DNA from 2 places in the Aeromonas aquatilis genome. Region 1 is predicted to be linked to the other one. Evidence: predicted binding sites of a transcription regulator. Region 1 holds the regulator's gene; the other holds the start of a gene.
What was found. The regulator sigma-54, encoded in region 1, starts transcription at its own class of promoters, with help from an activator protein. The targets are predictions, from matches to a motif close to TGGCACNGTTTTNGCTT.
Positions count from the first base shown of each region.

Region 2: a site for sigma-54 is predicted at 4,248-4,264, ahead of fliE (flagellar hook-basal body complex protein FliE). Genes of this name have one in related genera too.

Region 1 is NZ_JBSTYP010000036.1:31,281-38,791, forward strand. Features, by position in the region: gene lptB (LPS export ABC transporter ATP-binding protein) at 1-675, shown strand, start outside; gene ACW5W8_RS15060 (RNA polymerase factor sigma-54) at 741-2,180, shown strand; gene hpf (ribosome hibernation promoting factor) at 2,201-2,488, shown strand; gene ptsN (PTS IIA-like nitrogen regulatory protein PtsN) at 2,491-2,937, shown strand; gene rapZ (RNase adapter RapZ) at 2,983-3,849, shown strand; gene npr (PTS phosphocarrier protein NPr) at 3,870-4,142, shown strand; gene degS (outer membrane-stress sensor serine endopeptidase DegS) at 4,288-5,412, opposite strand; gene ACW5W8_RS15090 (Do family serine endopeptidase) at 5,522-6,883, opposite strand; gene ACW5W8_RS15095 (Z-ring associated ZapG family protein) at 6,965-7,345, opposite strand; gene zapE (cell division protein ZapE) at 7,486-7,511, shown strand, end outside.
Region 2 is NZ_JBSTYP010000019.1:34,186-41,696, reverse strand. Features, by position in the region: gene pyk (pyruvate kinase) at 1-331, shown strand, start outside; gene befA (beta cell expansion factor BefA) at 545-1,330, shown strand; partial or broken gene ACW5W8_RS09505 (amidohydrolase) at 1,422-3,172, opposite strand; gene ACW5W8_RS09500 (AraC family transcriptional regulator) at 3,239-3,736, opposite strand; partial or broken gene ACW5W8_RS09495 (helix-turn-helix transcriptional regulator) at 3,865-3,993, opposite strand; gene fliE (flagellar hook-basal body complex protein FliE) at 4,304-4,621, shown strand; gene fliF (flagellar basal-body MS-ring/collar protein FliF) at 4,684-6,399, shown strand; gene fliG (flagellar motor switch protein FliG) at 6,392-7,453, shown strand.

The DNA of each region.
Region 1 (7,511 bases):
GTGGTGAGTGACGTCAGCCTTGAAGTGGGCACTGGCCAGATTGTCGGCCTGCTCGGCCCCAACGGTGCCGGCAAGACCACCTCGTTTTACATGATCGTGGGGCTGGTGCAGCGCGATGCCGGTCTCATCACCATCGACGATCAGGACATCAGCCTGCAGCCCATGCATGTGCGGGCGCGTAACGGCATCGGTTACCTGCCGCAAGAGGCCTCCATCTTCCGTCGCCTGTCAGTGTTCGACAACCTGATGGGAGTTATGCAGACCCGCAAGGGGTTGAGCCGTGAGGAGCGTGAGGACAAGGTTCAGCAACTGCTGGAAGAGTTCAACATCACCCACATTCGCGACAACCTGGGCCAGAGCCTCTCCGGCGGTGAGCGCCGTCGGGTCGAGATCGCTCGTGCGCTGGCGGCCGAACCGCGTTTTATTCTGCTGGATGAACCCTTTGCAGGGGTTGACCCGATTTCTGTGATAGACATCAAGAAGATCATTCAGCATTTGAAAGATAGAGGCCTTGGCGTCTTGATTACCGACCACAACGTCAGAGAGACTCTGGACGTATGTGAGAAGGCCTATATCGTCAGCCACGGCAAGATGATTGCCGAAGGTGCACCGGCTGACATCCTTGCCGATGAGCAGGTCAAGCGCGTCTATTTGGGCGATCAATTCAGTCTATAGTAAGGGGGCATGCCTTCATTTCCTTTGACGAGTGCCTCGCTGAACATAAGGATATCCCGACGTAGATGAAGCCGACATTACAGTTGCGTCTCGGTCAGTCCCTGACCATGACGCCGCAATTACAACAAGCGATTCGTCTGCTCCAGCTCTCCACTCTGGAACTTCAGCAGGAAATTCAGCAAGCGCTCGAAAACAACCCTCTGCTGGAGCAGGAAGAGAGCGAGGCGCAAGAGACCAGTCCGGAAGCGCCGGTCGATGCCAGCCAGCTGGATTCCAGCGATGCCATGGCTCAGGAGCAGATGCCTGACGAGTTGCCGGTGGATACCACCTGGGACGAGGTTTACTCTGCCGGCACCGCCCAGAGCGCGGGCCCCATCCACGATGGGGAAGATAGCGTCTATCAGGGAGAGACCACCGAAAACCTGCAGGATTATCTGTTGTGGCAGATGCGACTCACACCGTTCAGCGATGTGGATGCCGCCATCGCGCTCGCCATCATCGATGCTATCGACGAATCCGGTTATCTGACCGTTGCGCTGGAGGATATCCAGGCTGCCGTCACCAGCGATGACGTAGAGGTGGAACTCGATGAGGTCGAGGCGGTACTCAAACGGGTTCAGCACTTCGATCCGGTCGGCATTGCTGCCCGTTCTGTGCAGGAGTGTTTGCTGATCCAGCTGGATCAGTATGACCCGCAGACCCCCTGGCTCAACGAGGCCAAGGAGGTGATCCTCGAGCACATGGAGCTGCTCGGCAACCGGGATTACCGCACCCTCGCCCGCAAGACCCGACTCAAGGAGAGCGACCTCAAGGAGGTGCTGGATCTGATTCAGCTGCTGGAGCCGCGCCCCGGCAACGGCATCATCCAGAGCGACTCCCAGTACGTGATCCCCGACGTCTCCGTGGTCAAGAAGGGTAGCAAGTGGGTGGTCGAGCTCAATCCCGACTCTGCCCCCCGCATCCGGGTCAACGAGACCTATGCCGCCATGGCCCGCAACGCCCGCAGCAGCACCGACACCCAGTTTATTCGCTCCCATTTGCAGGAAGCCAAGTGGTTCATCAAGAGCCTGGAAAGTCGCAATGACACCCTGCTGAAAGTGGCCAGTTGCATTGTCGAGCAGCAACAGGGCTTTTTCGAGTATGGTGAAGAGGCGATGAAGCCGATGGTGCTCAATGACATCGCCGAAGCGGTAGAGATGCATGAGTCGACCATCTCCCGGGTGACGACCCAGAAGTACATGCATACCCCCCGTGGTATCTTCGAATTGAAGTTTTTTTTCTCCAGCCATGTGAACACCGAAGGAGGAGGAGAGTGCTCATCGACCGCAATTCGCGCGCTCATCAAGAAGCTGGTCACGGCAGAGAATCCTGCCAAGCCGTTAAGTGATAGCAAGATCGCGGATTTGCTGGCCGAACAGGGTATTATGGTGGCGAGACGCACGATCGCTAAGTATCGCGAATCCTTGTTTATCCCACCTTCCAATCAGCGCAAACGCCTGGTTTAGGCAAACAAAAGGATGATGTTATGCAAATTAACCTGACCGGACACCATGTCGAGATCACCGAAGCTCTGCGTGATTATGTGAATAACAAATTTGCCAAACTCGAGCGTCACTTCGACCACATCAACAATGTTCATGTGGTGCTTAGCGTGGAAAAACTGAACCAGATAGCGGAAGCCAAATTGCACGTCAGCGGTGGCGAAGTGTTTGCCAACTCTGAACATGCCGATATGTATGCTGCGATAGACACCTTGCTCGACAAGCTGGACAGGCAGATCATCAAGCACAAAGATAAGTTAAATAAAAAATAACCATGCAACTTGAACACATACTGAGTCGGGACTGCACCAAGAGTGCAGTCCCTTGTACCAGCAAGAAACGCGCCCTCGAGATCATCAGCGAGCTGGCCGCTGAACGCCTTGGCACCTCCCGCCAGGCGCTGTTTGAATGCTTGCTGGCCCGCGAAAAAATGGGTAGTACCGGGATCGGTGCCGGTATTGCGATCCCCCACGGTCGCATTGACGATGAGTTCCCGCCAACCGCGATCCTGATGACCTTTGCCGACCCTATTCCTTTCGACTCCATCGACAATCAACCGGTTGACCTGCTGTTTGCCTTGCTGGTGCCGGAAAGCGAGTGCAAGCAGCATCTCAAGACCCTTTCTCTGATGGCTTCCAAGCTGGGTGACAAGGCGGTTTGCCGCCAGTTGCGTCAGGCAACCAGCGACGAAGAGCTCTATCAGATCATGACCTCGGCCTGATAGCAGGCCAAGGATGAGACACCCGTTTTGGCGTGAGGGAACAAGATGCAGTTAATCGTGGTAAGTGGACGTTCGGGCTCCGGTAAAACGGTAGCCCTGCGAGTGCTGGAAGATCTGGGTTACTACTGTGTGGACAACCTGCCGGTCAATTTGCTGCCCCAGCTGATTGTGTCGGTGGAGAGCCAGTACGACAAATTGGCGGTCAGCATCGATGTGCGCAACCTGCCGAGCGACCCGGAGAAACTGGAAAATCTGCTGGCTCAGGTGCGCAATGAGGGGCGGGTTGAGTTCTCCAGCTTTTTCTTCGATGCCGACAACGGCACCCTGCTCAAGCGCTATGGCGAGAGCCGCCGTTTGCACCCCCTCTCACGCAACAAGCTGTCGCTGGATGAGGCGATTCGGGAGGAGACCCACCTGCTGGCACCCATCTCCTCGACCGCTGACCTGCGTATCGACACCACCACCCTCAGCATTCACGACCTGAGCGAGCTCATTAAGACCCGGGTGCTTGGGAAGAAAGAGAACGAGCTGGTGCTGGTGTTCGAGTCGTTCGGCTTCAAGTACGGCATTCCCAAGGATGCCGACTTCGTGTTCGATGCCCGCTTCCTGCCCAACCCGCACTGGATCCCCGAGCTCAAACCGTTTACCGGCAAGGATGAGCCGGTCGCCAACTACCTCTCGGCGCAGGCCGATGTGATGCTGTTTACTCAGCAGATCGAAAACATGCTGGCGACCTGGTTGCCCCATCTGGAGCGCAACAATCGCAGCTACCTCACGGTCGGCATCGGTTGCACCGGCGGTCAGCACCGCTCGGTCTTTATTGCAGAGCGGCTGGCCAGTGCATTCCGTTTGCTTGGCAAGAACGTGCAGATCCGCCACCGCACTCTCGACAAGAGTGCCTCCCAATCCTGACGGACCAATAGGACGACCCGATGACTGTTTCCGCCTCGGTTGAAGTGAAAAACAAGCTGGGTATTCATGCCAGACCTGCCATGATGCTGTTCGAGCTGGTGCAGGGTTTCGATGCCCACGTGCTACTGCGCAATGAAGATGGTGTGGAGGCCGATGCTGACAGCATCATCGGCCTGCTGATGCTGGATTCCGCGCAAGGGCGGCAGGTGGAAGTGCAGGTTGAGGGGCCCGAAGAGGTCGAGGCCCTGGCCGCCGTGGTGGAGCTGTTCACCTCCGGCTTCAACGAGGAGTAGTCACTCCTCGTTCTTCTTCCTATCCTTTCTCTTGTATTCGCTCGCGTTATTGCTGCATGACATGGCTGACCATGTAGTTCCATGGATAGATGCGAGCTAGCGCAGGCGAGCAGGCTGCTGGCAGATGTAATAGGCCGCTACCGCATTAGCTGGCCGATGAGACATTGGTGCCTGCTGCCCGCTTCTGATAGCGCAGGTCTTCTTCTATGGTGACCACCACTTCCAGCGGCTTGCCGGAGCGGAATACCGAGATGGTCAGCTTGGTGCCGGGGCGGCTCTCGACAATCTTGTCCATGGCGCTGCGCACGCCACTGATGGCTTCTCCGTTGATCTTGAGCAGCACATCCCCTCGCTGCAAACCACCTTTGGCCGCCGGGCCGTTGGGATCCAGACTCTCCACCACCAGACCACGCAGGTCGCCGAGGTTCATCATCCGCGCGACTATGGGGTTGATCTCGACGCTGGAGATCCCGAGGTAGCCACGGATCACCCGGCCGTTGGCGATCAGCTCATCCATGATCCGTTTTGCCAGCCGGTAGGGGATGGCGAAGCTGATGCCGTAGCTCTCCTGATTGCCGTTGAGGTGATAGGTGGCGGTGTTGATCCCCACCAGATCGCCACGGCCGTTGACCAGCGCGCCACCCGAGTTGCCCTCGTTGATGGCGGCATCGGTCTGCAGCAGATCCTGACGGCCATTGCTGTCGGGCCCCATGCTGGAGAGGCCGGTACGGCCGGTCGCACTGATGATGCCCTGGGTGATGGTCTGGCCGACGTTGTAGGGGTTGCCGATGGCGAGCACCACATCCCCCACTTCTGGCAGCCGCTCCGGATCCTGCGGGATCACCGGCAGGTTGTCTGACTCGATATAGAGCACGGCGAGGTCGGTGAGCTGATCGGTACCGACCAGCTCGGCGCTGAAGACCCGGCCATCCTGCAACGCGACGATGATCTGGTCGGCATCGGCGATGACATGGTAGTTGGTCAGCACATAGCCGCGCTGATTCATGATGACGCCGGAACCCAGCCCTTGCGGGCGCAGTTCCCCCTGATTGCCCTGATTGGGGGCAAAGCTGCGGGTGTAGATGTTGACGACGGCAGGGCCTGCCCGATGGGCGGCATAGGAGAAACTCAGTTCACGGGCATTGGTGATGATGCCGGGCAGTTGGGCACCACCGCGAAAATGGGGAAACAGCAGCAACAGCAGCGCTGCGACGGTCAATCCAAAACCGACAGACTTGCCCAAGTAACTGACTAAAGGGGGGATTTTCATGTCATTCTCATCCGTACAGGCTGCGCGCAGAGAATAACACTATCGATGGATAAAAATCACCCGCGGTGAAGACCGCGGGTGATGGATAGAGTGGCGAACAACCCGGGTGTTAGCGGATCACCAGATAGAGCGAGGAGTCGCCACGCTGGATGTTGAGTGCCAGCACGTCAGGCTTGTTCTTGAGCGCCTTGGTCAGCTCGCCCAAGGTGTTGATGCGCAGGCGGTTGACCCCGATGATGATGTCACCCTTCTGCAGGCCGGAAGCCGCTGCCGGAGAGCGAGGATCAATATCGGCCACCGCGACACCGGAGACCGGGTCGGTAGTGGTGCTCAGCTTGGCCCCTTCCAGTGCCGGATGCAGCGCGCTGGCGCGTACTTCGCTGTCATCGGCCTGCTTCAGGGTCACTTTGGCAGTTTGCGACTTGCCATCGCGGATCAGCCCCAGTTCGACCTGCTTGCCAGCGCCCATGGTGGCGATCTTGGCACGCAGCTCGCCGAAGGAGCGAACCGGTTTGCCATCGATGCTGACGATGATATCGCCGGCCTTGATGCCCGCCTTGTCGGCCGCCGAATCAGGCATGACCTGATTGACGAAGGCACCATCTTTCTTGTTGTAACCGAAGGTTTTGGCGATGTCGGAGGTGAGCTCGGTGCCGGTAATACCCAGCTGGCCGCGACGCACTTCACCGTACTTGACGATCTGCTCGGTCAGATCCCGCACCATGTTGGAGGGGATGGCAAAGCCGATGCCAATGTTGCCGCCGTTCGGGCCCAGAATCGCGGTGTTGATACCGATCAGCTCGCCACGCAGGTTGAGCAGGGCTCCGCCGGAGTTACCGGAGTTGATGGCCGCATCGGTCTGGATGAAGTTCTCCAGATTCTCGATGTTGAGGCCGCTGCGGCCCAGCGCGCTGACGATACCGGAGGTGACGGTCTGGCCCAGCCCAAACGGGTTGCCGATGGCCAGCGCATAGTCACCCACCCGCAGCTCGTCGGAGTCGGCGAACTTGATCTGTACCAGATCCTCGGCCTTGATTTGCAGCAGGGCGATGTCGGACTGCTTGTCTTCACCGATCTTCTTGGCCGCATACTCACGACCATCCTTCAGGTTGACCTTGATCTCGTCCGCCTCGTGAACCACGTGGGCGTTGGTGATCACGTAACCCTTCTTGGCATCGACGATGACACCGGAGCCGAGTGCCTGAAACGGCTGCTCGCTCACCTGTTCATCGGGCATGTTGGGGCCGAAGAAGAACTTGAACTGTTCCGGCAGACGCTGACGGGTAATTTTTTTGCCAGAAACCGAGATATTGACCACCGCCGGGGTGACCTGTTCGAGAACAGGCGCCAGGCTTGGCATCTCCTGATTTGAACCTAACAGGGAAGGCAGTGCAGCCTGAGCAGGGGCCGCAGACATGGCGATACCGACACTGAGGGCTAGCACACTGAGCATGGAAAGAGGTTTACGCATATGAAAAACAGCTCCCAGAAAAAGTTGCATTGCAATCGTCAAGGTCAGACCACGGGACTGGCCAATTAGTTCCGCGAGGAACTAGTTTGGTTGCTTGAGCAGTCCGGAAGAGGCGCCAGCATAGTCGCGAGGCGGAACGCCCGGCTCTTCTGCCCCATTGGCAGGGGCTTCTTCTACCAATGACTCGCGGAACAGGGGTTCCTGAGCCTTGGCCAGGAATTTGCTCTGCTCGGCCATGTGGCGATAGAGGGTCTGATACTGCTCGGCCAGTTGCTCCATCAGGGCGGCGCTGTCGGCGAAGTGGGTGTTGATCTGGCCCTGATAACTCTCGAGCTCCTTGTGGGCCTTCTTCAGTTCCTGTTCCAGACGGCCAGCATCGCGGCTACGCACCGAAAAACGGCCGAGAACGACACCGATAATCAAGGCCGCGACAGCCAGCAGGATCCCAGTTAACAGACTCATAGATGCTCCTTGTTACAGCTAAAACAGAGTGGGTTTATGCGGTCGTCATAACCGCCATGCCTTGATGGCACTATACCGTGCGTCCTGAGGCCGTGATACCATTTTGTCCTCGACTCAGGGACTTGGAGAGGCGCTCAAGGATGACACCGCAGCAAAAATACCAGCA
Region 2 (7,511 bases), on a different contig from region 1:
CAACCACCTGGAAGGGGTCAAGGCGATCGTGGCACTGACCGAGTCCGGCACCACGCCGTTGCTGATGTCCCGTATCAGCTCCGGTCTGCCGATCTTCGCCATGTCTCCCCACAACAAGACCCTGGCCTGGACCAACCTCTACCGTGGCGTCACTCCGGTGATGTTTGATGGTGACGAGACCAAACCGGTCTACGAAGTGTGCCGCGACGCGCTGGCTGTGCTCAAGGATAAGGGGCTGTTGCAGAGCGGTGACATGGTGCTGCTGACTCACGGTGACAAGATGGAAACCGTGGGTAGTACCAACACCTGCAAGGTGATGATGGTCGAATAAGCCAGTCCAGTTTTACTGTGCTTAACAAGGCTGCTCCTCTTTGATGAGCAGCCTTTTTGTTAACCGCAGTCGGGCTGTGGCGGTATAAACAGGACTCAATGATTGCTTAACCGGATTCCCCTTCCGATAATGCGGGAGTGATTTTCAGCGGGTAGCCTGTTGTAGGTGATCGTCTCAGGTAACCCAGACACTCGACAATACGGGAGTGAAAAAATGAACAAGCGTAACTGGTTGCTGGCCTTGTCACTGAGTCTGGCCTTCTCACCCTGTTATGCCGACTGGGCCAAGCTAAAGGCCGCAGCGTCCGATCTGGGAGCGGCAGTTAGCGAGACCAGCAAGGAGGTGTGGCAGGATGTCAGCGATTTCTCCAAGAAGAGCTGGGCTTCCATCTCGGCCTGGGGAGAGGATGCCTTCAATACCGCCGGGGTCTGGACCGACAAGAGCATCGCGACCGGCAAGGAGTGGCTGAAGGCAGCCGACAAGGAGCTCAACGAGATGCTCAACCCCAAGACGGCGAAAGAGGCGAGGATCGCGCTCAATACCATGGCCGACACTGCGCTGATCCGGTTGTTCAATGAGCAGCCATCAGCCAAGTTGTTGTTTGACAAGGCTTATGGCTATGCAGTGTTCGATTCGCGCAAGTTCTCCCTGATGCTGCATACCAATCAGGGGGCCGGGGTGGCAGTCAATCGCAAAACCGGCAAGCACACCTATATGAAGATGTTTGGTGCGGGTCTGGCGGCCGGGATTGGCGGCAAGTTCTATCAGCAGGTGATCCTGTTTGAAGACAAGGCCAGATTCGATGCCTTCGTGACCCAGGGGTGGGAGGCCACCTCCGAAGTGGGCGTGGTGGCCGGCAAGGAGAGCGCCGAGCTTACCGCCAAATACAACGGCGGCATGGCCATCTACCAGATTGGCGAGAAGGGGTTGCTGCTCGATGCCAATATCTCCGGCTCCAAGTACTGGATTGACAAGGACTTGACTGAAACGAGCCGCTAATCCCGCCGTTATCGGTTGCTCACTGCACGCCATGCGCTTGTCGTGATCTTGCCAACAGGCCCGCAGTGCGGGCCTGTTTGTTCTCTCGGTGTCAGTGGGCTGAATAGACCTGCTTGCCCTTGAACATGGTCCAGAGCACCTTGGTCTCCTTGAGCTCTTCGCTTGCTACCTGTTCCAGATTGCGATCCAGCAAGATCAGGTCAGCACTCTTGCCCGCGCTGATGGAGCCAATCTCTTTCTCCCGTCCAATTACCTTGGCGGCGTTGAGGGTATAGGCCTGCAAGATGGCCTGACGGCTGATCTGCTCGCTGGCGGGGGGCTGCAAGCCAAGCTCCCCTTGACGAGTGATCGCGGTATACATGGCGAGGAAAGGGTTGGGGCTGGAGACCGGCCAGTCACTGGCACCGGCGATAATGGCGCCGCTTTGCAGCAAGCTGCCTGCCGGATAGAGGCGGGCTAGCAGTGCCGGGGGCACTTTTCCTTCAAGCAGCAGGGTGGTCGCCACGTTTTTCCCGGCCCACAAGAGTTGCATCGATGCGGCCACATTGAGCGGTTTGAAGCGGGCAATACTGGCCGGGCTCACCACCTCCAGATGGGTGATGCTGTGCAGCAGGCGGTGATCCTGATTGTGGGCCCGGGCATAGGCGATGGCATCGAGGGATTCACGGACGGCCCGATCGCCGATGGCATGAAAGTGAGCGATAAGTTGATGGGCATCCGCGGTGCGGATCAGCTCGTTGAAACGCTGCTTGTCCAAATCGTCCTTGCCGCTGTAACCGGGACGGTTGAGGTAGGGCTCGCTCAACTTGGCGGTCTGGGATGGATACTCGATGACACCATCTTGCAGGATCTTGACCCCACCAGTTTCACGTCCGGGGCATCTTGAAACTGCTGTTGCAGCGCTAATACGTCATCAATGATGGTGGGTGAGGCATGTATCCCCACCAGTGCCAGTGCGGATACATGTCCGGTCAGCTTGCCTTCCCGGGAGAGCATGCTGTACGCCGGCAGCAGGCAGGTATCGCGGCGATCCGGCTCGGCGTTGAAGATGGGGGCGAGGGGGCGAATGTTGCTGATAGGGTCCATCCAGGCGGTAATGCCCACCTGATTGAGTTGTTTGGCGGCAGTCATGATGGCACTGGCAATCGTCTCGTCGCTGACGGGGGGCAGCGCCTTGAGGATGGCATCCCAGCCGCCTTCCGAGGCAAAGCCATTGAGCTTGCCGGATGGGGTGAGGCCAAAATTGCCTTTCAGCGGAGCATAACGACCGTCAAGGGAGCCGGCATCAATGCCAGCCTTGCGCAGCATGGCCTGATTGGCCCAACCGGTGTGGGCATCCGAACCGGCAAGCACCACCGGGATCTGCCGGTATTGCGGGCCATTGAACACCTGATCGAGCAGGGGAAGCTGATGCCAGTAGTCGAGGGAGACATTGCTGTATAGCTCTACATCGCCCAGTGTCAGGCGGGGATCATCCTTGCTGCGGGTCAGAAATAGCTGCACCTGCTCAACCTCACTCATGGCGTCAGGAAAGTTAACCGTCATCCCCTGAAAACCGGCAAATGCCGCATGAACATGGCTGTCGATGAGCCCCGGCATCAGGTACTTTCCTTTCAGATCAAGACGCTTGGCATGGTTGCCGAGGCGGGCGCTGACCTCCTGATAGCTGCCGACTGCCACTATCTTTTTACCTTCAATGCCGACCGCTTCCGGGTGAGGGTTCGCCGGATCACCACTGTAGATGGTGCCGCCAAAGATCAGCGTCTGGCTCTGTGACTGGGCATTGGCGGCAGCGGGAAGCGTCACCATCAGGCTGGCGAGAAACAGCGTTTTGATATTCATGGGCATGACTCCGTCGCTTCGGTGCCCGAAGGCACCGAAGTGGGTAAATGGAAATGAGGTATCGGCTTATCGGTTGATCAGCGGGATACAGATATCAAACACGTAATGCTCCCGGTCGGGGTCCGTGCCTGCGTGGTATTGCTCGTAACACGGGCGATCGTCGCAGTTCAGCCCTTGACCCACTACCCAGCGAAACGCCGTTTCCCAGCAAGCGACCAGTTGATCGCCGCGAGCGATAAACTGACAAACCGCATAGGGGCCCGCGGCGATGGTCTGGGTGGTTAACTGGCGCCCAGCGGGGATCTCTGGCCCCAGCTCGATGCAGACGTCAGTACGGCAACGGGTCTCATCGGTGATATCGGGGATATCCCAATAGAGACTCAGGGTACCCGCCGGTGTCATCGCCTCGTCTGAGGCGAACAGCGCGAGCAAATCCCGATGAGCTTGCTCGCAGGTCTCTTTGCCATAGGGGCCCAGGCGGCGCATGTACGCCACGCGCCGGGCGGGCATCTGCCTGACGCTAGCCCCCTGCAACAGACCCGGGTGTTCGGTGACCGGGTGCATGACCAGGCCATCATAGGTGTCAAAGGGAAGGGATCGTTTCCAATCTTGCTTTTCCAGTTTCCCCCCTGCTGCTGGCGGTATTCCGAGGGGCTCATGGCGAAGTGCAGGCGAAAGGCCTTGGCGAAATTCTGCGAGCTGGAGAACCCGGCGGCCAGTGCGAGGGGGGTGATGTCACTCTGGGGGGAGGCGAGCAAGCGACGGGCAGCGCGTTCCATACGCAGGCGCCGGGTAAATCCGGCAATGGTTTCGCCGACCATCGTCTTGAAAATACGGTGGAAGTGGAAGGTGGAGATGGCTGCCGCTGCTGCGACCTCATCCAGGCCCGGATTGTCATCCAGATGTTGGCTGATGTAGTCCATCGCCTTGAGCACGGGTTTGCGATAATCCAGAGCGGACTCCTTGCCAGCCAGCAAAAGTGGGCGTCAGAGTCGGATTTAATCAGAGCCACCTGCCGTTGTCGAACTCGTCCAGCCTGGTCTGGCCACTCATCCGCATCGCGCTTTTAACGCATTGGCACTCTAATTGCTTGTTGCATGCCAGCGTCAATGATTTGTCTGGGGATGAAAAATGGAAATTAGTGCAAGCAGCCTGATGCAAGAGATGCAGGCGCTCAAGATCGAAGCAGGCGCAACGCCGCTGGCACAACCCGGTCGTCAGGTAACCTCCGATTTTGGTCAGCTGCTGCAACAGGCGCTTGGCAACGTCAACGAGCTGCAAGGGGCCGCCAATGATCTGCGTACCCGTTTCGATATGGGTGACAAGTCGGTGGATCTGGCCGAGGTGATGATCGCGGGCCAAAAATCCTCCATCGCCTTTGAAGCCACGGTACAGGTGCGCAACAAGATGGTCGATGCCTACAAGACCATCATGAACATGCCGGTATAAGCGACGCCAATAAACCATGACGACTGAACATCATGAACATGTCAGCAATAAGGACATAAATCGTGGCTACTGACCAAAACGGCGATCTGCTGATAAACGATGAGGGCACCGCCGCCCTCGATGAAAATGAGCAGAAGAGTTCGGCGCTGGGCTTCCTGTCCAACACCGATGTGCTGCGGCAAATAACTCTGATCCTGGGGCTTGCCATCTGTCTGGCCATTGCGGTGTTTATCCTGCTGTGGGGCAAGGAGCCGGACATGCGTCCCCTCGGCACCTACACCACCCAGGAGCTGGTGAAGACTCTCGATTTCCTCGATCAGCAGAAGATCCCCTATGAGGTGGATGGCAAGAGCGTGCTGGTCAACGCCGAAAGCTACCCCACTATCCAGTTGGCCCTGACCCGTGCCGGTCTTGCCAATGCCACCGATAGCAACATCGGTGGTGAAGATATCCTGCTCAAAGATTCCAGTTTCGGCGTCAGCCAGCGGATGGAGAGCGAACGTCTGAAGCTGAGCCGCGAGCGCCAGCTGGCGAGCGCCATCGAGCAGTTCCAGAATGTGGCCAAGGCCCAGGTGCTGCTGGCTATCCCGAAAGACAACGTGTTTGCCCGCAACGAACGCAAACCCAGTGCCACCGTGGTGCTCAACCTGAAAGGGGCGGCGCTGGGGCAGGGGGAGGTGGACTCCATCGTCGATATGGTTGCCTCTGCGGTACACGGCCTCGAACCGACTCGTGTCACCGTCACCGACCAGAATGGCCGCCTGCTCAACTCCGGCTCGCAAGATCCACTCTCTGCCCAGACTCGCAAAGAGTTTGCCATGCAGCAGAAGCAGGAGCTGGAGTACAAACAAAAAATTGACGCCATCCTGATCCCGGTGCTGGGGGCCGACAACTATACGGCGGAAGTGGATCTCTCTCTCGACTTCTCCCAGCAGGAGCAGACCCGCAAGACTTACAACCCGGATCTGCCTGCAGTGCGCTCCGAAATGACCATGGAAGAGAACAGCGCCAGCGGTAGTAATGGTGGCGTGCCCGGTTCCCTCTCCAATCAGCCTCCAGCTGCCTCCACTATTCCCGAGCAGGTCACGACCACTGCTGCTGATGGTACCACCACAGTTGCTGCTGGTCGCTCCCGCAAAGAGGCGACCCGAAACTTCGAGCTGGATACCACAGTTAGCCACACCCGTCGTCAGATGGGTGGCATTCGCCGTATGACCGTATCGGTTGCCGTGGATTACAAGGCGGTGCCCGGCGCAGATGGGGCCGTGACCCGTGAGGCGCGCACCCAGGCAGAACTCGATACATTGCGCCGTTTGCTGAGCGGTGGCCTTGGCTTTGATGTGACCCGTGGTGATACCCTTGAGGTGGTCGCGATTCCGTTCAATCGTCCAGAGCTGGATACCGTGGCCGAGGTGCCGCTCTACGATCAGCCCTGGTTCTGGCGTGCGGTGCGCATCGCCGCCTCGGTGCTGGTGATTATCGTGTTGATCGTGACCGTGATCCGTCCCATGCTCAAGCGACTGCTCTACCCGGATGCCAAACCGGAAGGGGAGCTGGACTTCGACAACCACACCGTACTGGGTGGCGACGACGAGTTGAGCCTGCTGTCAGCACAAGTCGAGAGCGATCAGGTGTTTGGTGTACGTGATGGCCAGCTGAAACTGCCGGATCTGCACCGTGACGAAGACTTGCTCAAGGCGGTACGTGCGCTGGTAGCGAACGAGCCGGATCTGGCCGCTCAGGTCATTAAAGAATGGGTAACGAACAAAGATGCCTGAAGAAAAGAAGAGTCAAGTCACCGGCAATGACATCACCGACAGTCAGCGCCAGATCCTCGACCAGATGTCGGGGATGGAGATGGCTGCGGTGTTGATGCTCAGCCTCAATGAAGAGGATGCCGCCCAGATCTTCCGTCATCTCGAGCCCAAGCAGGTGCAGCGGCTCGGTATGTCGATGGCTTCCATGTCTGACTTCAGTCACGATCGGGTGGCGGCGGTGCACCGTCAATTCATCGACGATATCCAGAAGTACACCAACATCGGTATCGGCAGCGAAGACTTCGTGCGCAAGGCGTTGGTGGCGGCCCTTGGCGAGGACAAGGCGAGCAATCTGGTGGATCAGATCATTCTCGGTTCCGGCGCCCGCGGCCTCGATTCGCTCAAGTGGATGGATGCCCGTCAGGTGGCCAGCATCATCCAGAACGAACACCCGCAGATCCAGACTATCGTGCTCTCCTATCTGGAGCCGGAGCAATCCGCCGAGATCCTGAGCCAGTTCCCGGAGCAGGTGCGCCTCGATCTGGTGATGCGTATCGCCAACCTTGAAGAGGTACAACCGGCGGCACTGCAAGAGTTGAACGATATCATGGAGAAACAGTTCGCCGGTGCGGCCGGTGCCCAGGCAGCCAAGATGGGTGGCCTGAAGGCTGCCGCCAACATCATGAACTATCTGGATACCAATATCGAAGGCCAGCTGATGGACTCCATCCGCGAGTCGGATGAAGAGATGAGCCAGCAGATCCAGGATTTGATGTTCGTGTTCGAAAACCTCATCGATGTGGACGATCGCGGCATCCAGACCATGCTGCGGGAAGTGCCGGGGGATCTGCTGCAACGCGCCCTCAAGGGCTCCGACGATCAGATGCGCGAGAAGATCTTCAAGAACATGTCCAAACGGGCGGCGGAAATGCTGGCGGACGATCTGGAGGCCATGGGGCCGATCCGGGTCTCCGAAGTGGAAGCGGCCCAGAAAGAGATCCTCTCCATCGCCCGTCGTCTGGCGGATGCCGGCGAAATTATGCTGGGTGCAGGTGGCGGCGAGGAGTTCCTCTAAGTCATGGCCCATAAACAGAGTTGCGATGCCAAGCCCGCATCAGGCAGTGGTGAGGAGC